Regions from separate parts of the Granulosicoccus antarcticus IMCC3135 genome, predicted to be linked through region 2. Evidence: riboswitches for the same ligand, from Rfam matches in the RefSeq annotation. Region 2 holds a riboswitch; each other region holds the start of a gene.
What was found. A riboswitch is a leader RNA that binds a small molecule or an ion and turns the genes downstream of it on or off. The one in region 2 is predicted to bind thiamine pyrophosphate.

Region 1 (9,683 bases), 2.3 Mb from region 2:
TCGTAGGCGTAGGTGCTGGTTTCAGGCAAGGTATCGATCAGACCCTGCTTTTGCAGAAAGCGCGCAAAGTCTTCATATCGACGTGTATCCAGTGCGGCGGGGCGCAGTGCGAAACGGTGCAGGGTATCGCGCCAGGCACGCTGGTTCAGCTCGTTGTCGAGTATGTCCGTGTTGGTATTCTTGAACAATTCCCAGGCATCGTCAGAATGGTTGGCCAGATACGTGGTTGCACGTTCGACAGCTCGCAGGAAAGGGACGATCCATTCGGCGTCGCGTGATTCATTGTTGGTTACCAGGATCAGTTCGTCATAAAGTGGCACGCCGTGCTCTTCGGGGTAATAGGCCTTGCCTGCAAAGCCCTCGATGTCCAGCTGGTTGAGTTCAAAGTTGCGATAGGCACCAATGACGGCATCTACCTGTCCGGTGATGAGCGCGGGAGACAAGGAAAAGTTGACGTTGACCAGTTCGATATCGTCCAGTGACAGCGACTCGGTGTCCAGCATGGCTTTGAGCAAGGCATCTTCGAAACCGCCCACAGAAAAGCCAACCTTGCGACCCTTCAGGTCAGCAATGGATTTTACCGGACCGTCAGCCAGTACCACCAGTGAGTTCAAGGGGGTTGATATCAATGTACCAAAGCGCGACAGCGGCAAGCCTTCAGCGACCTGTACATGCAGTTGCGGCTGATAGCTGATGGCAACATCGGCTTTGCCAGCTGCGACCATTTTGGGGGGTAAGGAAGGATCTGCCGGTTCGATCAGTTCCACATCCAGGCCTTCCTCCTTGAAGTAACCCAGTTCTTTAGCCAGTATCAATTGGGCATGGTCCGGATTTACAAACCAGTCTAGTAAAACGGTCAGTGGTTTATCGTCTGCCAGACTTGCAGTACTGAAAAGCCACAGTGCCAGTAGCAGGTTCAATCGTTTCATGGGTTCAGTTTCGATGGGGTTGAGCGGTGTGGAACTGGCTGGAGTCACGTTGCCAGTAGAGGATTCGGTCAAGTAGCCGGTTAACGCAGAAGTACAACAGCAGTGCGATAAGGCACAGACACAATAATGCGGCGAACATCAGATCGGTTTGCATACGGCCATTGGCGTGCAGCATCAGATAGCCCAGACCTTTGCTTGAGCCAACCCATTCGCCGACCACCGCGCCAATGGGAGCAATGGAGGTGGCAACACGTATGCCTGAAGCAATTGAGGGCAGGGCGGCTGGCAGCCGGATCTGGAACATGATGCTCAATGGTGTAGCCCGTAGTGTCTGTGCCAGATCCAGCATGGCGGGCTGGGTGTGCCGGAGTCCGTCAAAGGTTGCGGCCACCACGGGAAAATAGATAATGAGTATGGCCATGATGATCTTCGAGCTGATGCCATAACCAAACCACAGGGTCAATAGCGGTGCCAGTGCGAAGACGGGCAGGGACTGACTGATGACCATCAGAGGCAGTGCCCAGCGACGCACAGAGGTTGATGCGGTCAGGCCAATGGCACTGATGATGCCCAGACAGCTGCCGATCACCAGGCCGACAACGATCTCGAAACCCGTGATCAATGAATGAGAGGCCAGTGATTGGGCGTGCGTCAGGACAGATTCGAAGACGGCCAAGGGGGCTGGCAGCATGAATTTCGGGATGCCCGTTATGCTCACCAGCAATTGCCAGAACACAAGGATGCTGGCAGCGGTGATGACAAAGTTCAGCAGCGCGGGGCGTTGTGTTGTTGGCAGCTTTTGCATATCAGGCGGCATCCACTTGCCTGCTCAGCGATTGCAGGTGATGCCATACCGTGGGTAGGTGCTGCATGACATAGGCATCATCCATGGCGCGAGGCGCAGCTGTCGACAGGCGAATGCTGTGAATGGATGAGGGCGATGCAGCACTGAGTACGTGGACTGCCTGTGACAGGCGCAGCGCCTCAATCGGATCATGGGTTACCAGCAGTACCGTGCGCTTTGATAACAGATCGAAGGCGAGTAGTTGCAGTTCATCTCGGGTGATGGCATCCAGTCGACTGAAGGGTTCGTCCATCAGTACGACAGGTTGATCCTCGAACAGGGTGCGGGCCAGGGCTATGCGCTGGCGCATTCCTCCTGAGAGCACAGCCGGTAGAGCATCGGCCCAGTCAGCCAGGCCGACTTGTTCAATCAGTGCCTGCGCGCGTTGCCGGTTGGCAGGGCTGCGTTCGCCACGCAAGCGGGCTCCCAGCTGCACATTGTCCAGATTCGACAACCAGGGTAGTAGGCCGTCCTCCTGTGCCATATAGGCAATCTGTCGGGATGCGCTCGGTTTGCCAAAGCTTGTAATGCAGCCCGAATCGGGCTGCTGCAAGCCTGCTACCAGCCTCAGGAGGCAGGATTTGCCTGCGCCACTGCGGCCCAGAATACTGTGCCATTGAGCCGATTCCATGCTGAGTGTCAGGCGATCAAAAATGCAATGCTCACCCAGTGTCAGGCTGACTGCCTGCAACTCGATGGCCGGAGCCTGAGTCACCTTCAACTCCACAGTGCATGAAAATGATGTACGGGACCGTGACCGTGCCCCACGTCCAGTTGATCGGCACAGGCAATCGCTTCGTGTATGTATTGCTCGGCGATGGCGATGGCTGTGTGCAAAGGCAGTCCTTTGGCTATTTCGGCAGTGATGGCCGATGACAAGGTGCAGCCGGTGCCATGTGTGTTGCTGGTGGGGATGCGTGGGTAGCAGAAGCGATGGATGGCGCCGTCTTGTAATAACAGATCGGTGCTGTCCGAGGATGCCAGGTGTCCGCCCTTGAGTAGAACCGCCGAGCAGCCGAACCGGCTCAGTGCCCTTGCCTGTGCTTCCATCTGCGCCTCGCTGCTGGCCTCGACATCACCCAAGAGCATGGCAGCTTCGGGGATGTTGGGAGTGATGAGGGTGGCTCGCGGGAAGAGGATGTCGCGCAAGGCCTCAATGGCGTCTGAGTGCAGTAATGAATCGCCACTCTTGGCCACCATGACAGGGTCAAGCACGACGGGGATGTCGGGGTATTGGTCGAGCACCACGCCGATGGCTTCAATGATGGGAATGCTGGCAAGCATGCCGATCTTGATGGCATCGACCTTCAGATCGGACAGGACGGCGACGAGTTGTTGCGTCACGAATTCAGGCGCCACCTCATGAATGGCACTGACCGAGCAGGTGTTCTGGGCAGTTAACGCGGTGATGGTGGAGGCGCCATAAACGCCTCGGGCGCTGAAAGTCTTCAGGTCTGCCTGGATGCCCGCACCACCGCCCGAATCCGATCCGGCAATGGTCATGGCGATCGGGATTCGCTGTCGCTGGGTATCAGCGCTCTGGGGCGGCAAGCTGGTTTTGTTGGTCTGCATGATTCACTCCTCGGCTAATACCGAGTGTGAAAGAGACCGGGGCATGGGAATCATGGTCATTCCCTTGGCTTGATCCCTTCGTCGGCATTATCCGCATCAGGTTCAGCGGGATCGTGCAGACATCTGCAGCATCTCAGCCGAACCCCCATGCGATATGGTTGTCCAGCACCCCGTCAAGTGGGCCAGAGACTAACATGCTATTTGGCTGATCGCCAACGCCTTATGCAATTATCGGCAAGCTTGCGCGCAAGCCATGCACCATTGCTGAGCCTATAAAGATGCTATCGATGAGGGGGACAGTTGTGCAGGATGAGGATATCTGGTATCAATCACACGCAATGCACATGGGAGTAGAGTGGGGGTATGTGGGGAGTTCAGGCTGTCGGACGTCCTGGATTGTCTGGTGTATTTCATCTTCCGTGTCTCTGCCACTTGTGGCAACAATCTGCAATTATCTAGAGAAAACAAGATGCTCAAGAACATAGTCCGAACAATGGTTGGATTCGCCCTCATCAGCACGGCTCATGCTCAAGAGGAAAAGGTTCTCAATATCTACAACTGGTCGGATTACATTGCCAAAGATACCATTGCCAATTTCGAGGCAGAAACCGGCATCAAGGTCAACTACGATGTCTATGACTCCAATGAGCTGCTGGAATCCAAGCTGATAGCAGGTAGCAGTGGCTACGATGTTGTCGTGCCCACAGCACCTTTCCTGGAGCGACAGATCATGTCGGGTGTCTTCGCAGAGCTTGATCGCAGCAAGCTGTCCAATTACGGCAATCTGGATACCGAGATCCTGACACGCATGGCCGCTCATGATCCGGACAATGCCCATTCTGTGCCTTATACCTGGGGGACGACAGGTTTTGCCTACAACGTTGACAAGGTGGCCGCTGCAATGCCCGATGCGCCGGTGGATAGCTGGGACATGATCCTGAACCCTGAGGTTGCGGAGAAGTTCCAGTCATGTGGCGTGACGGTGGCGGAGGCGCCAACCGAGGTCTTCGGTATTGTCATGGCCTATCTGGGAAAAGACCCTTATAGCAACGACGTCAAGGATGTCGAATTATTCGAAGAGCATATGTTGAAGGTACGACCTTTCATCAAGTATTTTCATTCATCACAGAATATCAATGACCTTGCCAACGGTGAGATATGCGTGTCCATGGGATACAACGGCGATATGCTGATTGCCCGCGATCGCGCCAGCGAAGCTTCGAATGGTGTCGATATCAAGTATGTCATTCCCAAAGAAGGTGCCGCTATCTGGTTCGACAGCCTGGCCGTGCCTGCTGATGCTCCCCATCCGGACAATGCTCATCAGTTCATCAACTACATGATGAGACCGCAGGTCATTGCTGATGTTTCCAACTATGTTTTCTATGCCAATGCCAACAGCGCATCAACGGAATTTGTCTCTGACGAAGTGAAGAGCGATCCGGCTATCTACCCTTCAGAAGCCGTCAAGGCTTTGCTGTTCGCCGACTTGGCGGACGAGAGAAAGTTTACCCGGGCGCTCTCCAGAGCCTGGACCACCATCAAGACTGGTAAGTAGGTAGCACGGCTGGCCCAGCCGGATTCAGCGATACCCTGAACCAGAATGACCTGGTTCAGGGCAATTTGAGCAAGTGGAGATATCAACAATGGCTGATACCGGTGAGCTGGCAAGCAAGGTGAAGGTGCCATGGAATGACGCGGAGGCAAAGCCCTATATACAGCTGGAGAACGTGACCAAGAAGTTCGGTAACTTTTCGGCTGTCGACAATGTCTCGCTGGATATCTACAAATCAGAGCTGTTCTGTCTGTTGGGTGGGTCGGGGTGCGGCAAGTCGACTCTGCTGAGAATGCTGGCAGGATTTGAGGAGCTTAGCAGCGGGCGCATTCTGCTCGATGGCGTCGACATGGCCGGTATTCCGCCTTATGAGCGACCTGTCAACATGATGTTTCAGTCTTATGCCTTGTTTCCGCATATGACAATCGAAGCCAATGTGGCCTTCGGCCTCAAGCAGGAGGGCGTTGCCAAGGCCGACATCAACAAGCGTGTGACTGACATGCTGGAGATGGTGAAACTAGGCGATTTCAGGAAACGCAAGCCGCACCAGTTGTCCGGCGGGCAGCGACAGCGTGTGGCACTGGCCCGGGCACTGATCAAGCAGCCAAAGCTGTTATTGCTGGATGAGCCACTGGGTGCGTTGGACAGAAAGCTGCGGGAGAATACGCAGTTTGAACTGATGACCTTGCAGGAAGAGCTGGACATCACCTTTGTGGTGGTGACCCATGATCAGGAAGAAGCCATGACGCTTTCCAGCCGCATCGGTGTCATGGACAAGGGACGCATTGAACAAGTGGGTTCCCCTAACGAGATCTATGAACACCCTGCATCACGATTTGTTGCCAACTTCATCGGTTCGGTCAATCTGTTCGATGGCAATGTCATTGAAGATGCGGATGATCATGTGCGAATCAGTTCGGATGCAGCGGGCTGTAACCTGTACATCGATCACGGTGTCAATAACGTCAGTGAAGGCTCACGCGTATCGGTGGCAGTACGGCCAGAAAAAATCAGAATATCGCGCCAGAAGCCTGACCAGGAAGACAATGTTGCCTACGGCACGATAATCGAAGTTGCTTATATGGGCAGCCTGTCCATCTACCGGATACAACTGAAGGCGGGGCCCATGATTCAAGTCACACAACCTAATCTGGATCGGGATACGGAGCAGTTCACCTGGGATGATGAAGTGTTTTTGAGCTGGAAGCCCTACAGCGGCCTGGTACTGACAGCGTGAAGTTCGGGCATCCCTCTCTGGGCAATGGCTTGATCTCGCTCTTCGAGCCGCTCATGCATACTTCTCTGGGCAGAGCCGTGGCGGCCGTGTTGGGTGCATTTGGCGTGACGGGCCGCAGCAGTGTTATCGCCATTCCCTTCTTGTGGTTGTTCCTGTTTTTCCTGCTGCCTTTTGTCATTGTTCTGAAGATATCGCTGGCAGAGTACGCCACCGCCATCCCTCCCTATAGCGACCTGCTGGAGTGGGGGGAGGATGCCGTGGTTTCCATCAAGCTGAATTTTGGTAACTTCCAGTTCCTGCTTGAAGATGATCTCTATTGGGCCGCGTATCTGAACTCGGCAAGGATTGCCCTGATTTCGACCCTGTGGTGTCTGTTGATTGGCTATCCCATGGCTTATGCCATTGCGCGTGCGAATCCCGTCAATCGCAACATTCTGCTGATGCTGGTCATCCTGCCATTCTGGACATCGTTTCTGTTGCGTGTCTATGCCTGGATGGGGATTTTGAAGAACAACGGCATCATCAATAACATTCTGATGGGTCTGGGTATCATCGATCAGCCCATCGTCATGATGCAGACCGACTTTGCGGTCTATCTGGGTATTGTCTATTCCTATCTGCCTTTCATGATTCTGCCCTTGTATGCGAATCTGGAGAAGCTGGACGGCACACTACTGGAGGCTGCCTACGATCTGGGGTGCAAGCCTTTCAAGACCTTTCTGGTCATCACCTTGCCGCTGTCGTTACCGGGAATCATTGCTGGCTCCATGCTGGTGTTCATACCGGCCGTTGGCGAATTCGTGATCCCCTCGTTGCTGGGTGGACCGGATACTCTGATGATAGGCAGAGTGTTATGGGATGAATTCTTCAACAACCGTGACTGGCCGGTTGCTTCAGCTGTTGCCATTGCCATGCTGGCATTTCTGGTGGTGCCGATCATGGTGTTCCAGCACTATCAGAACCGACAGCCGGAGGCATGATGAAGATTCGCAAACGCTTCAACTTTCTGCTTGCCAGTCTGATATTCGGCTATGCCTTTCTTTATATTCCCATCATCTCGCTGATTGTTTTCTCATTCAATGAGTCAAAGCTGGTTACTGTCTGGGGTGGTTTTTCGACCAAATGGTACGGTGAGCTGTTCCGCAACGAGCAGATTATCCAGGCAGCCCTTCTGAGCTTGCGCATTGCGGTTATCAGCGCCTGCTTTGCCGTGGCATTTGGCACGCTGGCAGGCTTCGTCATGGCCCGTATGCGTCAGTTCCGGGGGCGTACCCTGTTTACCGGGATGTCCATGGCACCACTGGTGATGCCGGAAGTGATTACCGGTTTGTCGCTGCTGTTGTTCTTTGTCGCACTGGAGAAGCTGACCGGCTGGCCTAATGGGCGAGGGGTCACCACCATCACGATTGCCCACATCACTTTTTCCATGGCCTATGTGGCGGTGATCGTCCAGGCGCGTCTGGCGGATATGGATCCCTCGCTGGAGGAGGCTGCGATGGATCTGGGGGCAAAGCCTGCCAAGGTGTTTTTTGCCATTACGCTGCCTATCGTGGCACCGGCATTGATATCCGGATGGCTGTTGGCTTTCACACTGTCGATTGATGATCTGGTTATTGCAAGCTTTGTCTCAGGGCCGGGTTCAAGCACCTTGCCCATGGTTATCTTCTCCAAGGTCAGGCTGGGTGTCAGCCCGGATATCAACGCCCTGGCAACCATTATCATCGGCATTGTTGCTATCGGTATTCTGATAGCGATCATTGCTCTGAAGCGTCAGGAGAAACGACAAATGCGCGATGCGCAGCTGATGATGTCAGAGGATGGCTGAGGGCGATAGCCGAAGCTTGTTGAGGTAGTCAATGACTGGTAAAAATATACCACCATTGCTATAGTGCCTGAATATGCCGCATCCCTGACATCCTGAACCCTGACCATTATTTGAAGTTCAGCAACAGGGGGTGTTAATCATGAAACAGGGAAAAAGGTGCTGATTTTCGATGGAAACTCTCAATCGTCATCCTGCAATACAGTTGTACCAAGAGCTGCTGGGGCAACTTGCCTGTCTGGTTGACGAGGTTCGATCGCATTGCGATGGTGTCGTTGTCTATCAGCTGCCCGTGGTGGAGGCGGAAAGCGTTGTTCCTTCTCATTTTCCGGTTGAAAAATCTGGAGTGATTGACGGAGTTGAACCTGAGGCACTCGAGCTGGCCTGCAGTGCGCTAAAACGTTTTTCGATCAGTGCCGGGCAGAAAAGGACAACAACCTATCGATTGCCGGGATATATTTCGCTCAGCAAGGATCTGAGTGAGCAGATTGCTGCGGTCAACGAATTGAAAGATCGTCTGCAAGCTCATGTGCTGAAGGCCTATCCCGACACCGTCAGGCGCAGTCGTGCCTGTACGCAGATATTTCCGGGTGTGCACATGAATCAGGTCTACCGGCATGTGTTCCTGATTCCAGAACACATCACACGCGTCAATTTTACCTGGCAATGTCAGACACCGGCGGATGTCTGGATCACTCCCGTACAGGCTGTCGAGCTGGCTGAAATCGCACTGGAAGAAGAATCGCAGAAGATATCAAAGGATGAAAACAAGCGACTGGCATTGCAGATGTCGCTTGAGTACTTTCAAGGCTTGCCTCGGCATAAAGAGATTACCCGGGAAGAGCTGGTAGACATCGACCCGCGCAAGATTCCGTATCAGTTGTTACGTCGCAACTACGTCAGGCCGCATCCGCGTGTTCAGATGTTTGATTCATCCGTCGGCGCAGCTGCATTATTCACTCATGCCGCCAACCTTCCGTTGATTCGAATACCTTCATCCACGTCCCTGAAAGTTCGTGATCTCAAGGACTACGCTGCTGGCAAATCCAGGAAAAGATCAGATACCAAATCAGGCTTTGAAGAGTTGTCCAGCGCTCTGCATGTGCTGGGAGGCTATCCCAGCGTCGATATGTATCGTCGTCGACTTATCCTGCAGGAAAAATCGAGAAAAAGGCGAGAGTAGGCATTGTCTGTCGGAACAAACAGATGAATATCTCAGACGAGTGTATCGACACCGATTGTCTGACCCTGGATTTCAAGCATGAGATCCAGCGCAATTTTAAACTGCCTGGCTATCGTTGAATTGCCAGCGGCAAGGGCGGCATCCATCCCGAACCGGGCATTTGCAAGAAAATCCAGGGCTTCATGTTGATCCAATTCCCCAGACACTGCCTTCTCATCGATCTGCACATTGGCGCTTAGCCATGTGAAAGTTGCACTATCTTCGAGGGATAGCTGCCCGCTTCTCGTCTGGCAGTTGACCAGATCGTGCAGCTCTTGTCGACTCATATTGGAAAAATTGGCCCGTTTGAACCGGGCTGAAACGGCGGCGCGATTATTTTCCCTTGATCCCGAGTGAGGTGTTGTAACCAGAGGTGGGCTGTGCTCATCGTCCGTGACAGTCGAGCTGGTTGCCTGAGCATTGGATTTTCGAACAATTTTCATGTTCATTATCTTCGATAAGCGTGTACCGACGATTCAAGGAAGCAAAGCCTGTTCCAGTC
Region 2 (9,683 bases):
TTAATCTGCAGAGGCGGGTGCGGTAGCCGTCTATATTCTCATAAACAATACTCACGAAAGAATACACAGGAGCAGCGTATGAAGATTCAGGAAGAGGATCCGGGTACCGATGATGTGCATGCGCTGCTACTTGAGCACTTGGCTGATATGCACAGCCACTCACCACCGGAAAGTACCCATGCCCTTGATATGGTAGCGCTGAGAAACCCTGACATTACCTTCTGGAGCGTCAGAGATGAAGGCGTGTTGCAAGGGTGTGGCGCTTTGAAGCAACTGGATGCAGAGTCAGCGGAAATAAAGTCGATGAAGACAGCACCGGCGCATCTGCGTAAAGGTGTCGCCCAGCTATTGCTGAGCCATATGCTGGAGGTTGCCAAGACACGAGGGCTGAAATATCTGCTGCTGGAAACAGGCACCCCGGAGGCGTTTACACCGGCCCGCCAACTGTATGCAAGACATGGGTTTGTCGAGTGTGAACCCTTTGCCGATTACAAGCTTGATCCTTATAGTGTTTTCATGCGGTGTGATGTGGCGGCGGTGTGACAGGTATCTTATTGGGCCTGACTGGACTTCAAAGACTCTCATTCAAAGATCTGGATTCACACAGTTCCAGAATACGTCAGTCACGATTATCACGAGTGTTTGTGTGGCATAAACGCAAGGTGGTGAGCAGGCATGGCATGATGGCTTATGCAGGGCAATAGCCGGTTATGACGCCATTATGAATTTTCCAAATCTGTTCTCGCCAATCACCATCGGTACGCTTGAGATCCGTAATCGCATACTCTCGACAGGCCATGATACGACGCTGCCCACTGATGGCACGGTCAACGATGCATTGCTTGCCTATCACGAGGCCCGAGCGAAGGGCGGGGTGGGATTAATCGTCAGCCAGGTCACCGGGGTGCACGAGACTGCCCGCTATACCTCGCACAGCTTGATGGGGGTGGACGATGGCTGTATTCCGGGTTTTAGAAGACTGGCTGATACGGTGCATGCACACGGTACCAAGCTGTTTGTACAGCTGTTCCATCCGGGGCGCGAGATCATGGAATCGCTTGATGGTTCGGCACCGGTTGCCTATGCACCCTCGGTCTCACCCAGTGAGCGGTTCCATGTCATACCACGTGCTCTGTCACGGATCATGATTGCCGATATTGTTGCAGGTTATGGTGCGACAGCTGCGCGAGTTCGAAAGGCGGGCGTGGATGGCGTCGAGATCGTTGCCAGTCATGGGTATCTGCCAGCTCAATTTCTTAACCCGAACGTTAACCGACGTGATGATGAGTATGGAGGGGCAGTCGATAGGCGCCTGCGTTTTTTGCGTGAGGTGATAGCGGCTGTGCGCAGTGCAACCGGACCAGACTTTGTGGTGGGTATGCGTATATCGGGTGACGAGAAGGATCCGGATGGGCTGACAGAAGAAACTTCGCTTGATGTGATCGTCAAGCTTGCCGAGGAGCTGGATTACGTCAACGTGATTGCAGGTACCTCGGCCTCACTGGGAGGGGCCACGCATATCGTGCCACCCATGGCAGTGGCCAATGCCTATCTTGCGCCATTTGCAGAGGCTGTGAAGCAGCGCGTCAGCATTCCTGTCATGGTGGCGGGACGGATCAATCAGCCACAAGAAGCTGAGGCGATAATTGCATCGGGCCAGGCGGACATGTGTGGCATGACACGAGCATTGATCTGCGACCCGCAGATGCCTGTCAAGGCGCAGACCGATCGATCGGATGATATTCGTGCCTGTATCGGCTGTAACCAGGCTTGCATTGGGCACTTTCACAAAGGCTACCCCATCTCCTGTATCCAATATCCAGAATCGGGACGAGAGCGTCACTATGGCACCTTGTTGCCAGCCCGTGTGCGCAAGAAGGTCATGGTGGTGGGTGGCGGACCCGGTGGTATGAAGGCGGCAGCCGTGGCAGCACAGCGTGGTCATGCAGTGACATTATATGAGGCCTCATCCAGGCTGGGTGGGCAGGCACTGCTTGCGCAGCTATTGCCAGGGCGTAGTGAATTTGGGGGCATCGTGACCAATCTGTCACGCGAACTGGAATTGGCGGGTGTCACTGTGGTGCGGGGAGCCTCTGTAGACAGAGCCTTGATCGACGCTGAATGTCCTGATGTGGTGATTCTTGCGACTGGTGCAAAACCACGTTGGCCACAGAGCGCAGAAATATCTGAAGATGCGCCGGTTGTCGATGCCTGGCAAGTGCTTCAGGGGCAGGCAAATGTGGGCTCACGGGTCGTCATCGCCGATTGGCGTTGTGATTGGGTTGGTGTGGGGATTGCCGAGTTGCTGGCAGAAGGCGGGCGGCACGTTCGACTGGCCGTCAACGGGCTGCATGCAGGCGAATTGTTGCCGGGTTATGTCCGTGATATGGCGGTGGCAAGACTGCACCGGCTGGGGGTCGAGATCATTCCCTATGCGCGGCTGTTCGGGTGCGATTCACAGACGGTCTATCTGCAACACACATCGAGTGAAGAGCCCATCATTATTGATGATGTTGACACCCTGGTGCTTGCCCAGGGGCAAATATCGGAGTGCACGCTTCTGGATGAGCTGGAGAGTGCAGACATCGCGCTGGTGGCCATCGGAGACTGTGTTGCAGCGCGAACGGCAGAGGAGGCAGTGCTCGAAGGTCTCAAGGCGGCATGGACGTTGTAATCTGAGAACAGGTGCGTTGTATGGGGTATTGCGCAGACATCCGGTATCCTAACCCTCAATTTTTCGCACTTGCTGCGCCAGAAGTGAGAAGTCAAAGAGTTTTCCCTGAGGTAGGAGCAGCAGTAAAAGCGATACGGCGACCGGTACCAGCGAGGCCAGCAGGAAGGACTCAAGCAGGTTCGTAATGGGCGCTCCCGGTAATGGAAATACCACAAGTCCGGCCACCAGACCTGCGAAGGTGCTGATCGCAGCATTGTAGCTCTGATAGCGGGCGTTGTAGAAGCCGAAAAATACCGGGAAGGCGGCCGCGCAGCACAACAGGTCTGCCAGCAGAAACAGGTACAGTACGCTGTAACCCTGGGCGGCGACAAACAACACTGGGATCGACAGCAGAACGATCAGCCAGCGCGACAAGGACAACAGATCATGGTTTCTCAGTCGCGGCAACAGGCGGTGCAGGTCCACCACCATGATACTAGTGAGCCCACTGATGGTGGAGTCGGCACTGCTCATGATCAGCGCTAGCCCGAATGGCAGCAAGCCGATGGCAAACCATAGTGGTACATCGCTCAGTAGTACGCTGAAGAGGGCTACGGAGCCGTCGCCCGGCAAGTCCAGCCCTACAAATGCCAGTCCAAACAGACCCATGATGAAAATGATGGGAAAACTGAAAAGACCACTGAGGATAAAGCCATTACGGATGACCTTGTTATCGCGGGCGGCAAATATACGTTGCCAGGTGCCTTGATAGAAGAGCCCGGTCAGAACGACCGCAATAAAGAACGTCAGCCCGGATTTCAGGCCGTTGATATCCAACGGGTTCAGCAGGTGCGGCGCTTTTTCCTGCAAGCCCTGGATTGCCGGTGCGAGACCGCCGGCGGCTTGCCAGCCAAAACCGATCAGCAATGCCAGAAATGGCAAAATAACCAGCATCTGTATACGGTCGGTAAAGATGGTCACACGCAACCCGCCGTAGAGGGTGTAAAGCAAGGTGGCAGCCATGACGATGCTGGCAGTCAGCCATAATGGTACCGGTGCGAGCAGGGAGACCATTTTTGCAATGGCTGTCAAACCTGCAGTCAGACTGATGCAAAGATAGAAAATCATGATGGCGAGCACAAAGCTGTACATCACGCGGCCATAGCGGCCCAGAACAAACTCGGTGAGTGTGTGGCCTTCTGGCATCAGCGTCCGGATGCGACTGCCCAGAGGAATCATGATCAGGCGCGGAGCCAGAGCACCCAGTGCGTAGCCGATTATGGCACCGATACCGCCCCAGGTAGCAGCCTGAGCCGGACCAAACAATATCCAGGTACCCATGGTGGTGGCCAGCAGTGTCAACAGGGTTGCGGAACTGCTCTGGCTGTTTCGGGCAACCAGAAAATCGTCCAGTTTGTCTTTTTTGCGACGAGCGTAGAGCAGACCGGGGATGGCGAACAGAGCGGCGAATATAATCAGCCAGACAAGGGCTGTATAGATACTGAACATCGTTGTCTTCCTTGCCGTCACCGGCGCTAACGTTATCGCCAAAGATGGCGGGTCACTGGAATGACAGCGAGAAAGGAAGGGGCACGAAACCAAGCGTAGAGCAGGCATTTCCTTCCCTTCGCCGGCATTATCCGGATCAGGTTCAAAGGGTTACCGCACAAAGTGCGGTGTCTCAGCCGTTTTCTACGGCACCCCCAGGAGTGAGCACAGAGTAGGAAATAAAAACGTGATTGTCAATTGCTGTTATCAGGCCTTGTATTTTTCGACATTCGTTGTGCTATGGTCTTGGCTCGACACGGGGTGTCCTGCTTGCAGGGCTGAGAAAAAACCCGTTGAACCTGATCCAGCTCATACTGGCGAAGGGATGTCAGTAGCCGGCCCATAACCGCGTCTGCCCATTCATGCCTTTGCCTCACTTCTGAGGTTTTCATGCAACAATCTTTCCGTCTCGACCAACAACTGGTTCTGGTTACCGGTGGTGCCCGTGGCTTGGGTGAACACCTGGTACGTGCTTTTCTGCGTGAAGGGGCCACAGTTGTCATAAATTATTTTAATAGCGCCGAAGCAGCCAACAAGCTGGTCAACGTAGCGCCAGAGCGCGCACTGGCAGTGCAGGCCGATGTGACTGACCGTGCGGCAGTGCAAGCGATGTTCGATCAGGCACGTCAGCACTTCGGACGTCCGGTGACAACCGTGATCAATAATGCTCTGCCGGAATTTTCATTCAACGGTGATGCACGCCCAAACGTTGAGCAGTTGAGCTGGGACGATCTGAATCAGCAATTCATGGGAGTGGTTGGAGGGGCGCTGAACACGACTCAGGCTGCACTGGCGGGTATGCGTGAGGTGGGGTTTGGCCGTATTGTGAATGTTGGGACCAATCTGTTCCAGAATCCGGTGGTGCCGTACCATGATTATACGGCTGGCAAGGCTGCATTGTTGTCACTGACGCGCACACTGTCGCAAGATCTGGGTCCCGATAACATCACGGTAAACATGGTATCCGGGGGGCTGTTGCGTACCACCGATGCCTCTGCCGCAACGCCCGATGAGGTGTTTGATTTCATTGCCGCCAGCACGCCTCTGCGGCGGGTAACCACACCTGCAGAATTTGCCGATGCCACTTTGTTTTTTGCTTCGACCTGGGCGCGTTCAGTGACCGGACAAAATCTGGTGGTTGACGGCGGCCTGGTTAAAAACTGATGGGGGCCATCGGGGTGAATAGTCGCATGATGCACTTGAACCTGTTTTTAATGGGGTGCGGGCATCATCGAGCCGCCTGGCGACATCCACAGTCGTCAGTGGAACAATTGGGCGATATTCGCTATTACGAGCGCCTGGCGCAATTGGCAGAACGCGGCAAACTGGACGCCGTCTTCTTCGCCGACAGCGGTGCCGCAGGTAATGTATCGGATGGCAGTTGGTGGTATCTGGAGCCGCTCACCGCTATCGCTGCCATGAGTCGGGCAACACAGCACATCGGATTTATCAGCACCGTCTCCAGTACCTTTTACACACCATTCCATGCCGCTCGTCTACTGGCATCACTGGATCACATCTCCAGTGGTCGTATCGGCTGGAATGTAGTCACCTCCATGTTTGATGTGGAGGCACGCAACCACGGTTATGAGAGCATGCCAGATCATGCCGAACGTTATCGGCGTGCTGAAGAGTTTGTGCAGGCCGTGCTGGGGTTGTGGGATTCCTGGGATGACGATGCTTTGTTGTTTGATCGTCAGGGCCATTATGCAGACCCGGACAAGGTACGATCGATCAATCATCACGGCGAGTTCTTCCAGGTAGATGGTCCACTGAATGTGCCACGTCCGGTACAAGGACACCCGGTACTGTTTCAGGCCGGCTCCTCAGAGCAGGGCCGGGAGCTGGCGACCCGGTATGCTGAGGCAATTTACGCCGTGGCCTACGATTTGCCGGCAGCACAAGATTATTATCGGGATATCAAGCAGCGAGTGAGCGCTGCCGGTCGCACCGTCAGTGTGCCGATCATGCCCGGTCTGGTGACCTATGTGGCTGCGACGGAGGAGGACGCCAAAGCCAAACAGCGTGAGCTCGATGAATTGCTGCCCGCAGAGGCCTCGTTGCGCCAATTGTCCATGTTCATTGATCAGGATTGCTCGGATTGGGAGCTGGATGCACCGGTGCCAACGCTGCCGTCCATGGAAAATTTCAGTGGCCCACAAGGGCGTTACAGCACCATATTACGCATCATTCAAACCGAAAAACCTACTTTACGCCAATTACTGGGACGCCTGGCTGCAGGCGGTGGTCACTGCACGTTGGTGGGTACACCGCAGCAGATTGCCGACAAGATGGAGTACTGGTTTTGCAATGAAGGCGCCGACGGTTTCAATCTGATGCCTCCATCGTTACCCAGCGGCATTGAGGACTTCATCGAGCAGGTGGTGCCAGAGCTTCAGCATCGAGGCCTGTTTCGTAGCGACTATCACGGCAGCACTCTGCGTGATCACCTTGGTCTGGAGCGGCCTGGTTGCTCATGAGACTTCGATGAACTGAATTTGCCTGGACAAGTGCACTATCAGGTGAAAACAATCTTAGTAGTGAATTCTTGAAAAATTTAATCATGGTAGGCAAGTACTACCACCACGATTTGACCCATCTGGCTATGCCATTGACAAAGTGCTGCAAGGTTCGGATATACGGCATCGCTGCAATCATTGATAAGGGCAGTAAAATCGTATCTCGTAATCCTCGCAATTGCCAAACGTCTGTTTCTCATTCTCGCAGACCAAGCCATGGGCGGCCTGAAAGGTGGTCAGCAAGTTCGGCATGCTATCGCCAATGCTATATATTTGATTCTGCCCCAACACACGTGCCTGAATGTCCATCGGGTCAGCACAAGGCAAGCCTTCCTCGAATCCAATTTCCCAGTCACCGGCACCGGACGGATTATCACGGTCCAACCATTTGCTCCAGTAAACGGCGATATCTTCAAAGCGCTCACCTGAAGTATGGTTGATAATGGTGTATCTGCCAGGTTGATCAGCCTGGCAGGTAATTGTCCCTTCGCAAATCGATTCGTAGCTCGTACTGGACTGTACCTGGTACCAGCCATCATCAGGCAAGGAGATGACATTGCCACTGACGGTAACGCCATCAGGGTAATTGGAAGCATCTGTACCTGAACCGACATACAGCTCTGCTCGAAGATCAGCATCGTGGTTAATGACGATATAACGCCCCTCTTCAGGGACGGTGCAAGAACTGCCACCACCACAAACATGACTATAGGTAGTGGCATCCAGAACCTGGTGCCAGCCTGCCATGCTCCAGCTGATCGTGTTGTCATTGACAGTCAAGGAACTTGAAAAGCTGCTTTCAGTTGGAGGCGTTTCAGTGCCCGGATCCGTTGGCGAATCCTGACCAACACTGACTTCTACTCGTCGCCCGATACTGTGGTTGATAACGAGGTAGGTGCCGGGTTCCTCAACAACACATTCGGGAACGCCGTTACACACTTCGTGCAATGTCTCAGCGTTCTGAACTTGATACCAGCCACCGACGCTCCAGCTGATAGTCAAATCATCAACAGATATAGTGACTGCGAAATCCTCAAGGCTCAGGTTATCCTCGATAGGATTACCCACTGTAACGTGGCTACCTCTCCTCGAGTCACCGTCGGGGCTGAAACTGCTCACCCAGTAAATGCCCTCTGGCACAGTGCACTCAAGTCCACCCTGGCAGACAATTTCTCCGGTTAGCCGGTTCTCAACCTGGTACCACCAGCCGTCATCCGACCAGGAAATGATGTTGTCGATTACCTGTATCGAAGCGATCGCAGATAGGCTACAAGCCAGAAGAGCCACTCCGCCCAAGGTCCTTGCGATCGATCTTGTGAGCCGGGATCTGCACTGACTATCCAGCGCCAGCACTTTTCTTATCTTTGATATCGTCTTCATCGGAGTTAATGCTACTCGCTAGTTTTAGATATTCTTAAGAAAATATTCCTAATTAATTCAATGATCAACAACAGTATCAGGTAATTTTCCCAATCACATCGTTGCTCAGCAAGTGCCGGCAACTCGGGATGAATGTCATTGATATTCATCATTCTGGTTTTCAGTTATTTCGTAACTCGTAACGTTACGAGTCAAAATCGTAACTCAATCAGGCATTTTTACGCAAAGAAGACTTTGTCTTGGTAAGTTTGAAATGCAGAAAATACACAAATAAAACAATGAATTAAAATACTATCAATCAATTTATTGACAATAGTTACCGGTAACGTAAACTGGGCACAACTTCAATGCGCTCGGAGAACTAATCAATGTCAGTGGCAGCTCCCATCATAAGCATGCGAGGCATTACCAAGCGTTTTGGTGGCTTGGTCGCCTTGCAAGGTGTCGATCTTGACGCCTATTCAGGCGAGGTACTCGCCATCGTCGGTGATAACGGTGCTGGAAAATCAACGCTGATAAAAATACTGACTGGTGTGTACCAGCCCACTGAAGGTCATATTGAATTGCATGGCAAGCCGTTCTCCATGGCAAATCATTCGGATGCCATCAAGAACGGTATCGATGCGGTCTACCAGAATCTTGCCATTGCGGATCATTTAACGCCTGCTCAAAATCTGTTTCTTGGCGCTGAATTGACTCGGTCATTCATGGGTTTGCAAATTCTTGACAATCGTAAAATGCGCGATGAGTCTGTCCGTGTACTGAAGGACAAGCTTGGGGTGCAACTCAAGAACATGGATGTAGCCACAGAAAGTCTATCGGGCGGTCAGCGTCAGGCGGTGGCTATCGCACGTGCGGTACGCCATGATGACTTGCGTGTTCTGGTGATGGATGAGCCTACCGCAGCACTGGGGCCACAGGAAACGGCGAGAACCTTGGCATTGATCAAAGCGGTCAAGGCGCAGGGGATTGCCGTGATTGTGATTTCACACTCTCTGGATGATGTATTCGAGATTTCAGATCGTATTCACGTCATGCGTCGTGGTACGTGTGCAGGAGTTGTGAAGACTGCTAATACTAATAACGAAGAGGTGCTTGGCATGATTGTCGGCGCTCAATCGGTCGCCGGGTGAGGAAATACTGCAATCATGGCAACCAATGAAATGAACTCAGAAACACGCAATAAGCCCATTCTGGAAAAGCTGGAGCCCTATATGGGGTTTCTGGGTCCGATGGCCATGATCGTTCTGATACTCGCCTTTATGGGAGTCATGGAGCCTGCGAGATATTTTCGTCTGTCCAATCTGAATCAGATTCTCCTGGATGCGGCTCTATATATGCCAATGGCCATGGCAATGACGTTTGTCATTACCCAGCGAGGCATAGATCTGTCGATTGGTTCTGTTGCCGCTTTGTCAGCCATTATCATGGCGTTCCTGATCAAGCAGTATGGTTTTCCGGCCTGGACTGCTGCGCTGATTGCTTTGGGCCTGGGAGCTTTGATGGGCCTGTTGAACGGCCTGGTTATCACCAAGCTTCGAGTGCCAGATTTGATCGGCACTCTGGCTATGGATCTTGTCTAT
Region 3 (9,683 bases), 2.7 Mb from region 2:
CAAAGTAGAAACGGCTGTTATCGTCAATGCCCGCCCACATCGGATGCTTTCGCACCTGGCGCACCTGACTCCACCCCATGTGCGGTACTTTCAAGCGCACACCATCGTCCAGCAGCGGATCATCAAATCTGACGACCTTGCCTGGCACCACATTCAGGCACTCGATGCCATTGTTTTCATCGCTGGCACTCAGTAAAACCTGATAGCCCATGCAGATGCCCAGAAATGGTCGGGTTCCAGCAATGCGGGTAATCGTTTGCGCCAGACCACTTTGTTGCAACGCAGCCATGCAGTCCGCTGCAGCCCCCTGACCTGGGCACACGACACGATCGGCAGATTCGATGACGCTGGCATCGGCACTGACAACCACTTCCATATTTTCAGTGACGTGCTCAATAGCCTTGGAAACCGAGCGAAGGTTACCCATGCCGTAGTCAATGACAGCAATTCTCTGCATGATGTTGCTCTGTAATAAATGTCCCCCGCCAATCGCGGGAAGTTGTCACAAACGATCAGTCGACCTGTAAGGAGCTACAAGACGCCTTTGGTTGACGGCATGGCATTAGCTGCTCTGTCGTCAATGGAACAGGCAACTCTCAGCGCACGACCAAATGCCTTGAACAGAGTTTCGATCTTGTGATGATCGTTGACACCTCGTAGCACATCCATATGAATAGTGGCTCTGGCGTTGTTTGCAAAGCCCTGAAAGAACTCAGAAGTCAGATCAACATCGAAATTACCAACGCGAGCACGCTTGAAGTCGGCATTAAAATGCAGGCCTGGACGACCCGAAAAATCGATGACAACTCGCGACAATGATTCGTCTAGTGGAACATAGGCATGTCCGTAACGCACTATGCCCTTGCGATCGCCAAGTGCCTGAGAGAAAGCTTCGCCCATAGCGATACCAATATCCTCGACAGTATGATGATCATCTATATGAGTGTCGCCATTGCACACAACATTCAGATCAAAAAGACCATGTCGAGAAATCTGATCGAGCATGTGCTCCAGAAATGGCACACCAGTCTGAAAATTACTGTTGCCGTGCCCATCCAGCACAAGCTCTACCGCGATACTCGTTTCCAGAGTTTTTCGCTCTACCTTCGCCGTACGACTAGACACTAAAAAACCTCCAGGAAATGTGCGGGAGCATACACCGTCCAACCACTCCTTGACACCCATAAACGTGCAAGATCCAACCAGCAAGCCCCCACCTCGAGAATTGAAGCAGTTGAGCACAACCAGACACCCATAAAGATTTGAAGTGCCACCGAAGACTTCAAATCACCAAAGCCAGGCTCTTGCAACTTCCCCATGCATCTCATGCTTGCTTGGAATTAGTGTGAAATCATATATTTATCAGAAACTTGAAAGACTACTTCAGTAGAAACCTAATCAGACTGCCGAGTTTGCAACCAGAAAGTCACGGGACCGTCGTTAACGAGGCTGACTTTCATATCTGCGCCGAACGTGCCTTGCCCCACGGGAAGGCTCTCGGTAGAGACCACTGAAACAAGAGCCGAAAACAGCTCACAGGCCTGTGCAGGAGGCGCCGCGGAGGAAAATCCGGGACGGCGACCTTTATGGGTGTCTGCTACCAAGGTGAACTGGGGCACCAAAAGCACGCCTCCACCCGACGCACGCACGTCCAGATTCATCTTCCCCTGCTCGTCGGAGAACAGTCGATAGCTGAGAATTCTCTCTGCCAGCTCCGCGACATTTTTATGGGTGTCTGATTTCTCGATGCCGATAAGCGTCAACATACCGGCACCTATATAGGCGCTGATTTGACCTTCGATAGTCACGGAGGCTTCGGTTACGCGCTGTATCAATGCAATCATAAAAGATCAAATAAAAGCAACATAATGCATATTTTAGTGAAAGTAGGAAAATTCCTACAACAAAATCAGTCATTTCCTACGCAAATACGAGGAATTTCCGATGGCAGTTCATCCTCGATATGCCGATAATATGCCGTGTGGTCAGGGAACTACCACAAACAAGGATGTCACACGGACGATACAAGTAAACAAGGAAGTTCAGCTCATGATGAGCTGCAGTTTTGATGACCACGTCAACCTGAGGGGCCAATGGATGGCTCAGCCCGGCCAACGGATGGCCGGGTTTTTGGTGGTTGAGCATCCTATGCTCCCCCAATGCCCTGTCAGGCGACCCTTCACTCCCAGCCAGACCTACCGCCTAGCATTGCTCCCATGGCAAGTCCTCGAAACGCCAGCCAGCCACCGTATTGCGGTGATGAGCGTCATCCAGCGGCCCTTCAAAGCCTCCTTCAATGACGCTGATATCACTCAGGCCATCACTAGCCAGAGCCTCTGCGGCATCCAGAGAACGGTTGCCGCTCCTGCAAATAAGGAAAACCGGTGAAGAACGGCGCCCTTTTGCAGACACCCGCCCCAATAAGGCTTTTCTGACATTCGCAACGAAGTTGACGTTGACGACCCAGTCAGGTGCATCAATCCACGGAACATTGACCGCGCCCCGCGGATGTCCGATCATCAGAAATTCCATATCCGAGCGAACATCAATCAGAGTCACTCCAGGCTCCGATTGCATGATTGCCCAGGCATCGGTTGGTGAAATGGACTCAATCGCCACAGCGCTGTCGCTCATGCAGTACTCCGTTAAACAATGGATTCACTAGTCGAACCAGATTCTAACGACAAGTCACCCTCATTTGCACCAGCTAAACTATTGCTTCGTCTCACACAGGTTTCTCAGATGTCCGTACTGCTCATCCGCACCTTGAGCCGGGCGCTCAGCTGGCTACCCTTCCATGCCAACCAGTCGCTGGGAGCGACACTTGGCCGCCTTGCCTGGCGACTAAACGGCAAACTGCGAAGAATAACCGAGATAAACATCGACCTGTGCTACTCGCAACTGCCCGAACACGAGCGCCGCGAACTGGTGCGTAACAGCCTGATCGAGACCGGCCGTCAGTTAACTGAAAGCGCTTGGATCTGGCATCGCCCTATCGAACAGAGTGACGAAAAAATCGTCGAAATACGAGGCCAGAACTGGCTGGATGAAGCGCAGCAATCCGGCAAAGGCTGCCTCATGGTGTCCCCACACCTGGGAAATTGGGAACTGTGCTCCTTGCCACTGTCCCGCCAGGAGCCGTTCACCTATTTCTACAGAAAACCCCGTCAAGCAGGTATGGACAAGGTTCTGCTGCGTTGGCGAGCTCACCTGCGAGGCCAACCGGCGACTCTCGATGTCTCAGGCATCAAGCAAGGCCTGAAAATTCTGAAGGCGGGAGGACTGGTAGGAATTCTTCCCGACCAGGAACCAGACCGAAACAACGGACACTTCGCCCCCTTTTTCAACAAGCGAACACTGACCATGACTTTGCTGTCACGGCTAGCCAATCGCAGTGGCGCTGTGGTGCTTTTCTGTGTCGTAGAGAGGTTGCCGCGCGGCAAGGGCTGGATTTTTCACATCATTCCGGCTGACAAGGCTGTCGCCAGCCGTGATATCGATGAAGCCACGATAGCCCTGAACCGGGGCGTCGAACGCTGCATTGAGCTCTGTCCTGCGCAATATCTGTGGAGCTACAAGCGCTTCAATACCCCTGAGGATGGCGCGCGCAGCCCCTATCGCTAAAACAACACACGCAGTCCGCCCTCTTGCAAGCAGATCGAACATGCCGCACACTTGCACCCGCGACAACACTGTCGCCATAACCATGATGACTCAACGGGGTGCCGCAAGGCTGAGAGTCCGGCAGATTAAAGCCGGCACAACCCGCAGAACCTGAACCGGCTAGCACCGGCGTAGGGATTGAGTTGCAGTGCCTTCGTCAGGTCATCATTCACAGATTCAACGATGATTATGACAAGCCTGCTTTCTGCGACTTTTTCCAATCCATTCGCCTTCTCGCGTACCGCGCTCGCATCAATGCTGGCTGCAAGCTGTATCGGCATGATGACTCTGCCAACCAGTGCCACGGCAGCCGAACGCACCTTGACCGTCTACACCTACGAATCCTTCACCTCTGAATGGGGTCCTGGCCCAGCCATCAAAGCAGGATTCGAAGAACAATGCGGTGACTGCTCCATCGATTTTGTGGCGCTGGATAGCTCGGCAGGCATTCTTAATCGAGTGCAACTGGAAGGCGATTCAAGTCGTGCCGATGTCGTTCTCGGCCTGGATACCAACCTGATGGCTATCGCAGAAGACAGCGGGCTACTGGCCGACTCTGAGGTGGACACCAGTTCACTCACATTACCCGTCAAATGGGAGTCCGATATTTTCGTCCCGTTCGACTATGGCTATTTCGCCTTCGTCTACGACACCGAAGCACTGGCAACACCACCTACCAGCTTTGAAGAACTGATCAACGCACCGGATGAGGTCAAGATCATCATTCAGGACCCTCGCACCAGCACACCGGGCCTGGGTCTGCTGATGTGGATGAAATCTGTCTACGGCGACAAGGCTGCTGAAAAATGGCAAGCGCTGCAACCACGCATTCTGACGGTCACCAAAGGCTGGAGTGAGTCCTACTTCTCCCTCTTTCTCAATGGCGAAGCCCCTATGGTGCTCAGCTACAGCACCTCGCCCGGCTATCACATGGAAATAGACAAGACGGAACGCTACCAGGCTGCCTCATTCAGCGACGGCCATTACCTTCAAATAGAAGTCGCCGCCTTGCTCAAACGATCTGAAAACCTTGAGCTGGGTCGTGAATTTCTGAGCTACCTGACCAGTAAAGAGGCACAGACAAGCATTCCGCTGGGCAACGTCATGTACCCGGTAGTTGACCTGGGCGATCAGCTACCTGCCTCTTTTGACAAGCTGATCGAGCCTGTCAAAACTCTGCAATTCTCGCCATTGGAAGTCAAAGACAATCGCAAGCAATGGATCAATGAATGGCTGGAGGCATCCACCGCAGGCTGACCGATGTCTATTCGCTGGCCTTGGTGGTCAAGTGGTGCCATTGCATTACTGCTGATTGCCGGCCTTACGCTGCTGCCCATGGCCGCCATGTTTCTGGAGGCCGGCAGCATTGAATGGCGCAGCATTTTCGCTAATAGCTACCTGCAAAGCGTCGTCCGGTTCAGTGTATCTCAGGCAATCCTGTCGACGCTATTGGCCTTGTTGACGGCAATTCCAGTCGCGTTGGCCTTGTCACACAAACCGGCATTTACAGGCCGCTCTCTGATCATCTCGGTGTTCAGCCTGTCTCTGGTCATACCGACCATCGTAGCGATCTACGGCATTGTTGCGGTATTTGGCCGCAGCGGCTGGTTAAATGAGTTGCTTGCATTTCTCTCAATCCAGCCCGTAGGACTCTACGGCTTGCCTGGCATTCTGATAGCGCATGTATTCTTCAACATGCCGCTGGCTACTCGCATTTTTCTAAACAGCCTGGAGACCATTCCAGAGGATAACTGGCGTTTGTGCAAACAGTTGGGCATGAGCCCCTGGGCCATATTCCGATTTGTTGAATGGGACCGCTTGCGCAATCAACTGCCCGGATTGGCGCTACTGATATTTACTCTGTGCTTCACCAGCTTTGCCATCATCATGACTCTGGGCGGTGGACCTCGCTCAACCACTATCGAAGTCGCCATCTACCAGGCACTGCGTTTCGAATTCGATATTACTCAAGCAGTGGCTCTGGCAAGCATCCAATTGGTAATCTGCCTTGCATTAATGGCGTTGAGTACAGTACTGCGCCACAACAGCAGCATGGACTTTCATGCCTACATACCACTGCGTGAGAAGAAATCCGCGTCACAGGTGTACGCGGTAAAGCAAGGATTGTGGCGAGGCACTGCCTGGAACCTCATCCACTGGGGCGTCATCATCACAGCCAGTTCATTCGTTTTTCTGCCATTACTTGCCCTGACACTGTCTGCGCTCAATGGCAAGACCCTCAGCGTGTTAACCGATGCCTCGACCCTGCAGGCCATGAGCAATACCATTATCGTTTCACTATGCGCTGCCGGGCTTTCTGTGTCCCTTGCCCTGAGCCTGCTGGTCAGTACTCGTCACATGCGTATTCGACTCCATCAGGAGCGGCGTGGCCAGTGGCTGCAACTGACTGGCAACATCATCCTCGTGCTACCACCCCTGGTTCTCGGCACTGGTCTCTTTCTACTACTGCGTCCCTTTGCCGATGTCTTCTCCATCGCCCTGGTGCTTGTGGTCATCATCAACAGCCTGATGGCCTTGCCCTTCGTGCTTCGCATACTCGATGGCCCCATGATGAGCGCAGCCAGCCAGCAGGACAGGCTTCTGCAATCTCTGGGTATACACGGCCTGAATCGCTGGCGTTTCATTGACTGGGTACAACTACGCAAACCACTGGCCTTATCACTGGCACTGGCAACGACACTCTCTGCCGGCGATCTGAGCGCTATCGCCCTGTTCGGATCTGAGCGTGTTCGGACTCTACCTTTGCTACTTTATCAACGCATGGGAAGCTATCGACTGGAAGAGGCTGCAGTGACTGCAGGGCTGCTCCTACTACTATGCCTGACCCTGTTTGCAATAATCCAACGACTACTGGGAGGAGGCAATCATGCTGCAGCTTGACCACACAGGCATCGCCTTTGCAGAGCGCGAATGGGAATTCGATCTGACGCTTGCAACGCACGGGGTGCACGCCTTGCTCGGCCGCAGTGGCTCAGGCAAGAGCACCTTGCTGAATCTGATTGCAGGATTCATGCGACCCGATTCAGGTGACATTCGCTGGCAAGGCCAGTCGCTGTTGCCGATGCAGCCCTCTCTCAGGCCAGTAACATCGCTATTTCAACAACAGAACCTGTTCTCCCACCTCACCGTCCGTCAGAATACAGGACTGGGCATAGACCCGGGACTCAAACTCTCCGCAGCCCAGATTCAGTCAATTCAGTCCGTACTTATTGACGTCGGGCTTGAGGGCATGGAACACAAGCTGCCCGGCATGCTCTCCGGCGGCGAGCAACAACGGGTTGCATTGGCCCGATGCCTGCTCAGACGCCGCCCCCTGTTGCTACTGGATGAGCCATTCAGCGCACTCGATGCCACAACGCGTCAGGAAATGATTACGCTGACGCGAACTGTCATTGCTCAATACAAGCCGTGCGTCATCATGGTCACTCACGATGAAGAAGATGCCGTCGCCATGCAGGCCAGCATTCTGCGCATACAGGATGGACGGATCAACCATGAGGCTGGCTGAAGATTTCAATCAAAATCATCAACCAGTCCGAGTCATCGCGACAAGGCTATATCCACCGAACTGACACACTCCAGATGCCGGGGACTTTACCTCTTATCAAAATTCACTTGGCACATCTCAAGATTCACTTAACGCACCGCAGCGCAGCGATGCCAGAAGCGAATCAAGTGCGTTGAATTCTCAGTGCGCGAAGAGCTGCGAATCATCTGCGAATGCCTTGAACTCAAGCGCGTTCCCAGACGGGTCAAGTAGAAACATGGTGTGCTGCTCACCCACTTCACCAGCAAAACGTACACGAGGCTTGATCACCCACCGTGTATCGGCATTAGCTTCCAGGCGCGTACGTAAATCGGCAAATTGCTCAACGGTCAACACCACACCAAAGTGCGGCACTGGCACCGCATCACCATCGACGGCATTGTTGATGGCAGCACTGGCAGCCTGAGATTCATCCAGGTGTGCCACGATCTGGTGACCGAAGAAGTCGTAGTCAATCCAGTGCGAATCTTCACGCCCCTGCGGACAGGCCAGCACCTGCCCATAAAAGGTACGCGCAGCTTCAAGATCATGAACGGGGAACGCTAAGTGAAAGGGTCTGAGTGCAGTCATGGTGATACCTGGGCTGGAAATCGATAGGATATTAAGTCTTCGGGCAATCCAACGAATCAGGCGGTTTTTCAGACCTGTGAATCATCCTCGAAGAAGTCGCTTATGACACTGATCACACGCTCCAGTTCTCCCCTGCCAACATCACAATGGGTAACCAGCCTGCATGTGTTTCCGTAAGCCGACAACAATATATTGCACTCTTTCGCTTTGGCTGACAATGCGGCACCGCAGTCCTGTTCGAAGTCCAGCCAGACCATGTTCGTCTGGGTCCAGCCAGAACGGACAACAAGCCCTTTCACAGAAGCAAGCTGTGTCGCCAGATAATCGGCATTCTGATGATCCTCGTGCAATCTTGCAACACCATCCGTCAGTGCGATTTTACCCGCCGCCGCCAGTATTCCGGCTTGCCGCATGCCGCCGCCTGTCATCTTGCGCCAACGCAAGGCCTGGGCGATAAAAGCCTTGTCGCCGAACAGCAAAGAACCGACTGGCGCCCCTAGCCCCTTCGACAGGCACAGAGACACGCTGTCAAAATGCTGTGCAATGTCCTTCAATGACACACCCAGCTTAACCGCCGCATTCGCCATACGAGCACCATCCAGATGCAGTTGCAAGCCGTGTTGCTGTGTAAAGGTTCTAGCCGACAGCATGCTTGAAACTGGCTGTACTCGGCCATGTTGCGAATTCTCAAGGCACAACAGGCGACTTCTGGCAAAGTGCACATCATCCTCTTTCAATACCGACTTCACGTCAGCCAGATCAATATTGCCATCGACACCAAACGGCACCGTCTGCGGCTGAATACCACCCAGCGCCGCAGCGCCTCCACCCTCATACTTGTAGGTATGGGCATCAGCACCCACGATATATTCGTCCCCACGCTGACAATGCGTCAGCAGAGCCACCAGATTCGACTGCGTCCCGGTAGGCATGAACAGACAGGCTTCGTGCCCAAGCAGATCCGCTGCAAACTCCTGTAACTCGTTAACCGTTGGATCATCTCCGTAGACGTCATCGCCCACTTCAGCGCCCGCCATGGCCGCCCGCATCTTATCGCTGGGGCGGGTCACCGTATCACTGCGCATATCGATTATCGTACTCATTCCAACTCCACTGTTCAGGCTTGCAGGATCGAGGTCCGGCAGCAGACACGTTGATAGATTAATAATTCAGGGGCACTCGACCAGCACCGCAGAAAACGCAGAAAACGCAGAAAACGCAGAAAACGCAGAAAACGCAGAAAACGCAGAAAACGCAGAAAACGCAGAAAACGCAGAAAACTGCAGGCAATCAGGCAATCAGGCAATCAGGCAATTTTATTCACAAGTACCAGCAGCGTACCACTGCCCTGGCGAACGCAAACCTGCTTGTCTTCAGTCACATTACTCAGACCTAACGTACTACCCACTTCAAGCGTTGCATCCTGTAACGGGTATTGTAGTCCGGACGTGGTGACACCGGTGGAGCCTGTCGGGGCCAGCAAACTGATCGTCTGCCCCGGCCTGACCGATATGACACAGCTAGCACTACCCTGCAGAACGTGGCATTGCGTCGTACCATCAATGAGCATCAAAGTGAATGGCCACGCTCGCAGTGCCGGCAGCATCCAGTTGAACAGCATGTGATCTGTGCGCCCACCGGACACACCCAGAATGACGACACTCTCTGGCGGGTCATCTGCCAGAACCTGCAGGGCAAGCTCCAGATCGCTAGCAGCCTTTTTGGCCGGATAAACAGACCGAGGCACTGCCGATAATGACTCTTGCGCCAATACCTCCTCGCTGGCACTGTCGAAATCACCAATCAGTAGCGTCGGCATCAGTCCGGCGGCCAGGCAATGTTCAATGCCGCGATCAACGCAGATAAACTGATCTCCTGCCCT

Region 1: linked by a shared signal. The riboswitch ahead of thiD (bifunctional hydroxymethylpyrimidine kinase/phosphomethylpyrimidine kinase) and the one ahead of IMCC3135_RS09635 (sodium:solute symporter family transporter) in region 2 are both predicted to bind thiamine pyrophosphate.
Region 3: linked by a shared signal. The riboswitch ahead of thiB (thiamine ABC transporter substrate binding subunit) and the one ahead of IMCC3135_RS09635 (sodium:solute symporter family transporter) in region 2 are both predicted to bind thiamine pyrophosphate.

Annotation. Positions count from the first base shown of each region.
Region 1 covers NZ_CP018632.1:4,521,310-4,530,992, reverse strand. The annotation lists gene IMCC3135_RS19590 (ABC transporter substrate-binding protein) at 1-929, opposite strand, end outside; gene IMCC3135_RS19585 (ABC transporter permease) at 934-1,734, opposite strand; gene IMCC3135_RS19580 (ABC transporter ATP-binding protein) at 1,736-2,488, opposite strand; gene thiD (bifunctional hydroxymethylpyrimidine kinase/phosphomethylpyrimidine kinase) at 2,491-3,345, opposite strand; TPP riboswitch at 3,402-3,528, opposite strand; gene IMCC3135_RS19570 (polyamine ABC transporter substrate-binding protein) at 3,815-4,903, shown strand; gene IMCC3135_RS19565 (ABC transporter ATP-binding protein) at 4,992-6,137, shown strand; gene IMCC3135_RS19560 (ABC transporter permease subunit) at 6,134-7,117, shown strand; gene IMCC3135_RS19555 (ABC transporter permease subunit) at 7,117-7,962, shown strand; gene IMCC3135_RS19550 (DNA replication terminus site-binding protein) at 8,132-9,142, shown strand; gene IMCC3135_RS19545 (hypothetical protein) at 9,175-9,624, opposite strand.
Region 2 covers NZ_CP018632.1:2,205,089-2,214,771, forward strand. The annotation lists gene IMCC3135_RS09625 (GNAT family N-acetyltransferase) at 79-543, shown strand; gene IMCC3135_RS09630 (oxidoreductase) at 722-2,674, shown strand; gene IMCC3135_RS09635 (sodium:solute symporter family transporter) at 2,723-4,162, opposite strand; TPP riboswitch at 4,259-4,368, opposite strand; TPP riboswitch at 4,449-4,544, shown strand; gene IMCC3135_RS09640 (3-oxoacyl-ACP reductase) at 4,592-5,365, shown strand; gene IMCC3135_RS09645 (LLM class flavin-dependent oxidoreductase) at 5,392-6,681, shown strand; gene IMCC3135_RS09650 (hypothetical protein) at 6,856-7,788, opposite strand; gene IMCC3135_RS09655 (ATP-binding cassette domain-containing protein) at 8,469-9,233, shown strand; gene IMCC3135_RS09660 (ABC transporter permease) at 9,249-9,683, shown strand, end outside.
Region 3 covers NZ_CP018632.1:7,314,204-7,323,886, forward strand. The annotation lists gene hisH (imidazole glycerol phosphate synthase subunit HisH) at 1-457, opposite strand, end outside; gene hisB (imidazoleglycerol-phosphate dehydratase HisB) at 532-1,125, opposite strand; gene dtd (D-aminoacyl-tRNA deacylase) at 1,395-1,844, opposite strand; gene IMCC3135_RS31765 (rhodanese-like domain-containing protein) at 2,203-2,634, opposite strand; gene IMCC3135_RS31770 (lysophospholipid acyltransferase family protein) at 2,743-3,624, shown strand; TPP riboswitch at 3,709-3,818, shown strand; gene thiB (thiamine ABC transporter substrate binding subunit) at 3,847-4,920, shown strand; gene thiP (thiamine/thiamine pyrophosphate ABC transporter permease) at 4,924-6,564, shown strand; gene IMCC3135_RS31785 (ATP-binding cassette domain-containing protein) at 6,551-7,192, shown strand; gene IMCC3135_RS34870 (VOC family protein) at 7,373-7,801, opposite strand; gene ltaE (low-specificity L-threonine aldolase) at 7,870-8,904, opposite strand; gene IMCC3135_RS31805 (thiamine diphosphokinase) at 9,108-9,683, opposite strand, start outside.